DNA from 2 places in the Hydrogenophaga sp. H7 genome. Region 1 is predicted to be linked to the other one. Evidence: predicted binding sites of a transcription regulator. Region 1 holds the regulator's gene; the other holds the start of a gene.
What was found. Region 1 encodes FNR, which switches genes on or off when oxygen is low (the NO sensors DNR and NnrR bind a similar motif). Its sites were predicted from a motif close to TTGATNNNNATCAA; they were not measured.
Positions count from the first base shown of each region.

Region 2: the regulator FNR is predicted to act here: its motif matches at 1,621-1,634, upstream of cobA (uroporphyrinogen-III C-methyltransferase).

Region 1 covers NZ_MCIC01000014.1:114,910-119,325, forward strand. Annotated here, with positions in the region: gene ccoG (cytochrome c oxidase accessory protein CcoG) at 1-1,386, shown strand, start outside; gene BC358_RS09615 (FixH family protein) at 1,480-1,716, shown strand; gene BC358_RS09620 (hypothetical protein) at 1,765-2,058, shown strand; gene fnr (fumarate/nitrate reduction transcriptional regulator Fnr) at 2,137-2,856, opposite strand; gene hemN (oxygen-independent coproporphyrinogen III oxidase) at 3,034-4,413, shown strand.
Region 2 covers NZ_MCIC01000018.1:161,485-165,900, forward strand. Annotated here, with positions in the region: gene BC358_RS18435 (nitrite reductase) at 1-1,489, opposite strand, end outside; gene cobA (uroporphyrinogen-III C-methyltransferase) at 1,727-2,569, shown strand; gene BC358_RS18445 (substrate-binding domain-containing protein) at 2,653-3,348, shown strand; gene BC358_RS18450 (hypothetical protein) at 3,383-3,637, opposite strand; gene BC358_RS18455 (hypothetical protein) at 3,645-4,416, opposite strand, start outside.

The DNA.
Region 1 (4,416 bases):
GACGATGAGGTGATGGTTTCCCTCTACGCCTCGCGAAAGAAGATCCATCCCCGTTCGGTGTCAGGGTTGTTCTCAAAGTGGCGCTGGGCGCTGGTCTGGTTCACCCAGATCATCTTTTACGGATTGCCCTGGCTGGAGTGGAACGCCCGCCAAGCGGTGCTCTTCGATCTCGAAGCGCGCCGCTTCTATATTTTTGGTCTGGTCCTTTACCCGCAGGACTTCATCTACCTGACAGGACTGCTGGTCATCTCCGCGCTGGCGCTGTTCCTGTTCACTGCGGTCGCCGGTCGCCTCTGGTGCGGCTATGCCTGCCCCCAGACCGTCTACACCGAGATCTTTCTGTGGATCGAGAAGAAGGTGGAGGGGGACCGGTCGGCGCGGATCCGGCTGGACGAATCGAGCCTGGACGCCCGCAAGTTCGGCAAGCGTTCGCTCAAACACGCCCTGTGGGTCCTGTTCGCCCTCTGGACCGGCTTCACGTTCGTTGGCTACTTCACACCCATCCGGGAACTGGCGAGTCTGAGCCTGGCCGCTTCACTGGGGCCCTGGCAGACCTTCTGGATCTTCTTCTACGGCTTCGCGACCTACGGCAACGCGGGCTTCATGCGCGAGCAGGTCTGCAAGTACATGTGTCCCTACGCCCGCTTCCAGAGCGCCATGTTCGACAAGGACACGATGATCGTGACCTACGACAAGGCGCGTGGGGAGCCGCGCGGAGCACGTTCGAAGAAAGCCGACCCCAAGGCCCTGGGCCTTGGGGCTTGCGTCGACTGCACGCTTTGCGTGCAGGTCTGTCCAACGGGCATCGATATCCGCAATGGACTGCAGTACGAATGCATTGGCTGTGGTGCCTGCATTGATGTCTGTGATGAGGTGATGGACAAGGTGGGCTATCCGCGGGGACTGGTCAAGTACTCGACGCAGAACGGCATGGCCAAGGGCTGGACCCGTGAGCAGATGGTCCGTCACGCTTTCCGTCCCAGGGTGCTCGTCTACTCCAGCGTTCTGGCGGTCATCACCCTGGCTGTGTTTGTCAGCCTCTTCCTGCGCACGCCGCTGAAAGTTGATGTGATTCGCGACCGTGGCGCGCTGGCGCGCATGGTGGAGCAGGGGCGCATCGAAAACGTGTTCCGCCTGCAGATCATGAATGCGACCGAGTCGCCGCAGCGCTACCAGATCAGCGTCGACGGTCTTGAGGGCGTGATGATCGCGTCGGAAACCGAGGTGGAAGTGCTTTCCACGGAAGTGCGTTCCGCCGCCGTGCGGGTGCAGCTCCCGCCCAACGCCGCGCCCGCCGGGTCGCACCCGATACGGTTCACCGTCCGGTCCACCGCCGCTGATGCGTCCGAGGTGGTGGAGAAGGCGGTCTTCATCGTTCCGCGCTAAACTGAAATTACACGCCTTATGGAACAAGTCATGTCAGCAATACCTCGTCCAGTCGACCGCGCGCCAAGCACGCCCTGGTGGAAAGTCCCGCACATGTGGATGGTGGTGGGAGGTCCTTTGCTGGTGATCGTTGCCGGCTTGGTCACCGTGGTCATCGCGGTGAAGAATCCGGACCCTGTGCTCAACAAGTCCGACTACGAAAGGGATCTTGCGGCGGCTCAGCGGCTGGAAGGGCAGGCCAAGGTCGATGCGATGGCCAAGTTGCAGCCGGCCCATCAGGCCCGCAATCACGCCGCCTCTCCCGTCGTCCCGGCGGCACCCTCCAAGTAGGACGCCACACCGCCGGATGTGACAACACAGGAGTGAAGGAGACGCATCATGAATGCTCAGCGGTGGATGTGGATAGCCTGGCCTGCCTTTCTGGTGGCTGCTGTGCTTGAGATGGTTGTTTTCGCCATGGTCGACCCTGGTGATCTCCATTGGTTCGGCAGCCCCCTGGAGTTGTCTCGCCAAGCCATCTACACCCTGGCGTTCTTTGTGTTCTGGGGTGTCACCATGGCATCGAGCGCGCTGACCACCCTGCTGTCCATGTCTCCGTTCGAAGTCAACCGCTGCCCGGTTCCCGAAGCGGAGCGCCCCCGGGACTGCGCCCGCAACGGCGGGTGCGGCTGACCCTCGGCTTGCACACAAAGAGAAACCCCGCTCAGGCCTCAGACCCGAGCGGGGTTTCTTTCGTTCAAACGCCCAGACTCAGCGGCAGCTCTGAGGGTTCACGATCTGCTTGAGCGCATCGGTGTTCTTGATGTGCACGTACCGTTGTTTGACTTCGATGGTGCCTTCCTCAACGAACTTCGAGAAAGTCCGGCTCACGGTCTCGAGCTTCATGCCCAGGTAACTTCCAATTTCCTCCCGGGTCATCCGCAGGATGAGCTCTGACTGCGAGAAACCTCGTGCATGCAGACGCTGGACGAGATTGAGAAGGAACGCTGCGAGACGTTCCTCGGCACGCATGCTGCCCAGCAGCAGCATCACGCTGTGATCGCGGACGATTTCCCGGCTCATGATCTTGTGGACATGGTGTTGCAGCGTGGTGAATTCCCGCGAGAGTTCCTCGACCTGGTCAAACGGCATCACACAGACCTCGGCGTCCTCAAGCGCAATCGCGTCGCAGGAATGGCGGTCGCTGACGATGCCGTCCATGCCGATGATTTCTCCGGTCATCTGGAAGCCGGTGACCTGGTCTCGCCCATCGGCCGTGGTCACGCAGGTTTTGAAGAAGCCCGAGCGCACTGCGTAGAGCGAAGTGAACTTGTCGCCGGTGTTGAACAGCGCGGTTCCCCGCTTGATCCTCCTGCGCGTGGAGATCACGGTGTCCAGCTTGCCCATTTCCTCGGGATTGAGGCCCATTGGCAAACACAACTCCCGAAGGTTGCAGCTGGAACAGGCGACTTTGATGCTGTGAATGTCCATAAATCTTCCAGATTTCGCCCGAAGCTTAACGCATGGCCACAAGTGCCAGCAAGGCGGGCGCTCTCATCCTCGTTGCGAGCACGGGGGAAAACCCGGGGCTTGGATGGCCCTTGATCTTGATCAAGGGTGCGATTTCCGCCTTGGTGCACATTCGCGCTGAGAACTGGAGAATTGTTTGTGAGTCACGCCATTTCAGACGAATTGCTCAAGCGATTCGACATCCCGGGGCCCCGCTACACCTCGTACCCCACCGCGGACCGCTTTGTAGAAGCGTTCACGGAGAGCGACTACATCCAGGCGCTGGAACAGCGTCGGGCAGGCTCGCTCGCGTTGCCGCTGTCGTTGTACGTACATATTCCTTTCTGCGAGTCTGTCTGCTACTACTGCGCCTGCAACAAGGTCATCACCAAACACCACGAAAGGGCTGCGGAATACCTGCGGTATCTGTCGCGTGAGGTGGAGCTGCAGGTACAGCATTTCGGCAAAGGGCATGCCGTGTCCCAGCTGCATCTGGGAGGAGGGACGCCGACCTTCCTGTCCGACGCCGAGCTGGAAGATCTGCTGACGATGATCCGGCGCAACTTCACGCTCGTGCCCGGAGGCGAGTACTCCATTGAGGTCGACCCCCGCACCGTGACGGACCAGCGTTTGCAGACCCTGGCCAGGCTGGGGTTCAACCGCCTGAGTTTCGGTGTCCAGGATTTCGATCCCGCTGTTCAGAAAGCGGTGCACCGGGTGCAGCCGGCCGAACAGGTGTTCGCACTGGTCGAGACAGCCCGCAAGATCGGGTTTGAGTCGGTCAACGTGGACCTCATTTATGGGCTGCCGCTGCAGACCCCTGAGTCGTTTGCCCGTACGCTTGCCCAAGTCAACCAGTTGCGCCCCGACCGCATCGCGCTGTATGCCTACGCGCATCTTCCGGCGCGTTTCAAGCCGCAACGGCGAATCGTCGCTGCCGAACTGCCCAGCGCGGGAGACAAGCTGTCGATGCTGTCGGCTTCGCTGGATGCCATGAGTGATGCGGGGTATGTCTATGTCGGCATGGATCACTTTGCGCTGCCCACGGATGCGCTGGCGGTGGCCAAGCGTCAAGGGCGCCTGCACCGGAATTTCCAGGGCTACAGCACGCAGCCGGATTGCGACCTGATCGCTTTGGGTGTCTCGGCCATCGGCCGCATCGGCGCGACCTACAGCCAAAACGCCAAGACGATCGAGGAGTACTACGACGCGCTGGACCAGGGGCGGCTGCCGATCGTGCGTGGACTGGCACTGACCAGGGACGACCTGCTGCGCCGCTCCGTGATCATGTCGCTGATGTGTCAGGGGCAGCTTCAGTTCGAATCGATCAACCTGGGGCACCTGATCGACTGCAAGAGCTACTTTGCGCGCGAGTTGGAGGTACTGGCTGGCTATGCCGAGCACGGACTGGTTCGCATCGACGACTCAGGTGTGGAGGTGACGCCGTCGGGCTGGTATCTGGTTCGCGCCATTGCCATGGTTTTCGACAAGAACCTGCAGGTCGACCAGGACCGGGCGCGTTTCTCCAAGATCATCTGACTC
Region 2 (4,416 bases), on a different contig from region 1:
GCACGGTGTAGCCCTTCTCCAGGTTGTCGATGTCGTACACCGCGACCGATTGCGAGATCTTCGGATCGGGGTTGAGCGGGGTGTCCGAGTACAGGTGCCTGCTCTTCGGGTGGCTCTTGATAAAGAGCGCGCCGCCGCCCTGGCCCTTGAGGGTCTGCACCACCTTCCAGGCATTCTTGGGGTGCTTGACCGGGTCGGTGCCGATCAGCGAGATGGTCTCGTCGCCCAGGTGGCCGGTGGACCACACGGGCCCGTAGGTCGGGTGCACGAAGTTGGCGCCACGGCCCGGGTGCGGGATCTTGCCCACGTCGATCAGCTTGGTCAGCTTGCCTTCCTTCAGATCCACCGCCGCGATCTTGTTGCTGTTGTTGGCCGCCACCATGAAGTAGCGCTTGGTCGAGTCCAGGCCGCCGTCGTGCAGGAAGCGCGCGGTGCCGATGGTGGTGACCTTGAGCGCATCGATGTTGGAGTAGTCCACCAGCAGGGTCTGCCCGGTTTCCTTCACGTTCACCACGAACTCGGGCTTGTAGTGGCTGCCCACGATGGAGGCCACGCGCGGCTCGGGGTGGTACTCCTGCGTGTCGACCGTGTTGCCTCGGGTGGCCACGATCTTCAGCGGCTCCAGCGTGTCGCCGTTCATGATCACGAACTGGGGCGGCCAGTACGAACCGGCGATCGCGTACTTGTCTTCAAAGCCCTTGAACTTGCTGGTTTCGACCGAGCGCGCTTCCAGGCCGGTGCGGATCTCGGCCACGTTGTCGGGCTTCTCCATCCACAGGTCGATCATGTTGATCTTGGCGTCGCGGCCGATCACGAACAGGTAGCGACCCGAGGCCGACAGGCGCGAGATGTGCACCGCGTAGCCGGTCTTGACGATGTTGATGATCTGCTTGGTGTCGCCATCGATCAGCGCCACCTCACCCGTGTCCCGCAGCGTGGTGCTGAAGATGTTGGTGATGTTGTAGTTGTTCATCTTCTTCGTCGGCCGCTTCTCGGGCGGGACGATCACCTTCCAGGTGGCCTTCATGTCGGCCAGGCTGTATTCGGGCGGCGTGGGCGCGTCGTGCTGGATGTAGCGCGCCATCAGGTCCACTTCCTTCTCGCTCATCTCGCCGCTGGTCTGCCAGTTGGGCATGCCGGCCGGGGAGCCGTAGGCGATGAACACCTTGAGGTAGTCCGTGCCCTTGCCGATGGTGATGTCGGGTGTCAGCGGTTTGCCGGTGGCGCCCTTGCGCAGCACGCCGTGGCAGCCGGCGCAGCGCTCGAAGTAAATCTTGCGTGCGGTGTCGAACTCGGCCTGCGTCATCGGCGGCGCCTTGGGATTGGTCGCCTGGTACATCGGCTCGTTGACCAGCGGCGATCCGCCGGCCTGGTAGTTGGCTTCCGCCGGGCTGAGCTTCTTGTCTGCAGCCGCCTGCGCGAACGCGCCGGTGCCGATCAGTGCCGCCATCGCCAGCATCGTCAGGCGAATCGTGGTGCGGGATCTCATGATGTTCTCTCTCCGTCGTGGAGCAGCGTTTGAAGTGGCCGTCCCTGGTGGGGCGCTGTGCCCGCTCGCCCGGCTGCTGTCCATGGCCGATGCGAGCAGGCACATGCTCTGCCCGGTCACAGGCGTTGTCCTTGAACTGGTTCAAGGACGGTCCTCCGTCGCGTCCGAACAATGGGCCTCACAACAACGGACGTCCCGGCGATGCAGCCGGGCCGCCATCCCACGACGGAGCGAGTCATGAACCTGGTCAACCTGATCACCCCCGCGCGGACCGCCGATGCCGATGGCTGCGCAGCGCCTCCGGGCACGGTGACGCTGGTGGGCGCGGGCCCGGGCGACCCGGATCTGCTGACGGTGAAGGCGGTGAAGGCCCTGCAGGCGGCGCGGCTGGTGCTGTACGACCACCTGGTCAGCCCGGCGGTGCTGGAACACCTGAGCCCCGACGCCGAGCGCATCTATGTCGGCAAGGAAAGCTCGCGCCACACCCTGCCCCAGGCCTCGATCATCGAACTCATGGTGCAACTGGCGCGCAGCGGCCGCTCACTGTTGCGGCTCAAGGGCGGCGACGGCTACATCTTCGGCCGCGGCGGCGAAGAGGCCCAGGCCCTGGCCGCCGAGGGCATTCCGTTCACCGTGGTCCCCGGCCTCACGGCCGCTCAGGGTGCCGCGGCCTCGGTCGGCATTCCGCTGACCCACCGCGACCACGCCTGTTCCCTCGTGCTGGCCACCGGCCACCTGCGCGACGGCCAGGGCCTGGACATGGACTGGGCCATGCTCGCGCGCCCGCGCCAGACCGTGGTGCTCTACATGGGTGTGAACAACCTGCCCGAGATCTGCCGCCAGCTGATCGCCCACGGCCTGTCGCCGCAGACGCCAGCCGCACTGGTCGAGAAGGCCACCCTGCCCGACGAACGCTGCATCACCGGCACGCTGGCCGAGCTGCCCGCGCTGGCGCTGCGCCACCAGGTGCGCCCGCCAGCGCTGATCATGGTCGGCGGGGTGGTGTCGGTGCGCGCGCAGCTGGTGCCCTCAGCGCCCCCGGTCGCAGCGGCGGCCGCGCCGGTCCATGCCGTGGCCTGATAACAGAAAGAACGCGCGGACACGGGTCAGACGAGAGTGGCTTTGATACGCTGGCGGGCTCCGCCCACGAGCCCTTTGCCGCCATGCCGACCACTTCCCTGACCCTGATCTCTTCCATGGCCACCAAGGCCCTGCTGGCCGACCTGGTGGCCGCGTATTCGGCGCAACAGCCGGACACCATGGTCGCCGTCACTTCGGTCGGCGGCGTCGACGCGGCCAAACGCGTCGTGGCCGGCGAGGCCTTCGACATCGTGGCCCTGGCCTCGGACGCGATCGAGAAGCTGGCCGTCAGCGGCCACGTGGCGGCCGACAGCCGCACCGACATGGTCCGCTCGGCCGTGGCCGTGGCCGTGCCGGCCGGCACCCCGCACCCGGACATCGCCACCGAAGCCGCGCTCAAGGCCGCGGTGCTGGCCGCGCCCACGCTCGGCTACTCCACCGGTCCCAGCGGTGTGCAACTGGCGAAGCTGTTCGAGCGCTGGGGCATTGCGCAGCAGATCGCACCGCGCATCGTCACGCCGCCGCCAGGCACCTCGGTGGCGTCGCTGATCGCCAAAGGCGAGGTTGCGCTGGGCTTCCAGCAGCTCAGCGAAATGACGGGGGTTCCGGGCATCGACGTGATCGGCGGTCTGCCCGAGGCCGTGCAGATCGTCACCACCTTCTCGGCGGCCCGCGCCACCGTGAGCACCCAGGCCGGGGCCGTGCAAGGCTTCCTTGACTTCCTGGCCAGCCCGCAGACCGCCGACCTCAAGCGCCGGCACGGCATGACGCCGGCCTGACAAGGGCTTCGGCCGCCCCCCGGGCGCGGCGCGGTCAGGGGGTGGCGGCGGCGCGCTGCTGGAGCGCCCAGTAGGCCAGCCCCATCGACGTGTCGGCGGCAACACCGCCGCCCAGGGTTTCCGGCAGCTTGGGATACACGCCGTCGTAGTTCACGATGGCAATCGCGTCCTCTGGCCGCCACAGGCCTTCGGCCGCAATCGCGTTGTAGGTCGCCTGAAAGGCGGCCAGCCAGTCCGGGCTGGTGCTGAACGCATTGCTCGCAAACCAGATGAAGGGCCGGCCGCGCACGTGGGTCTCACGGATCGCCCGGCGGAACGCCTCGCCGAGCTTCCCGCTGGTGCAGGCACCCAGCGGACACTCGATGAAGGTGCCTTTGCTGCTGCGGAAAGCCAGCACCGCGTTGGCATTCGCGTAGATGTACCTGGGGGTTGGTGGGGTCGAAGTTCTGCGGCTGCCAGCCGGTGTAGACGGCTCCGTAGCGGCGGCTCGCCGGCGCGGTGGGGTCGGTGTAGATCGCTTCGGCCTGGGCCACGGTGCGACCATTCCAGCGGCTGGTGTCGCTGGTGTAGAAGGCGATGGCCTCCGGGTTGAGGCTCTGGTCCATGTCCGGGTAGAGCACCTGGAGGTTGTTGAACGCGAGAAGCGGCAGCCACGCAGACGTGCCCGGGGGCACCGGGTATTCGGTGATCAGGTTCCGCGTGGTCATCTTGCGGATGAGGTTCGCGCTCTGTTCGTCCGTGATCTTGGCGTTGTTGCCCCAGATGCCATGCGCGTTCTGGCGCACGTAGGTCCACTGTGCGTCCAGCGCGGCGTTGTCGGCCAGCTGGTTGTTGCCGTGCAGGGAAATGAAGACCCGCGGCCGGTTGGGGCCGGTCGGGCCGCAAGGCGGGCTGGCGCAGGCCGAGACCATCACGTGGTAACCCACGCCTTCGTACCGGTGCGTCGCGGTCATGGTGGCCTGCAGGCGCAGGCTTTCTTCCTCGCTGGCGGTGTAGAAGTGCACGCCCTGGCGCACCACGAGGAAGCGGTAGAGCGGCGTGAACCCGGCCGCTGGCGTCTGGCTGGCG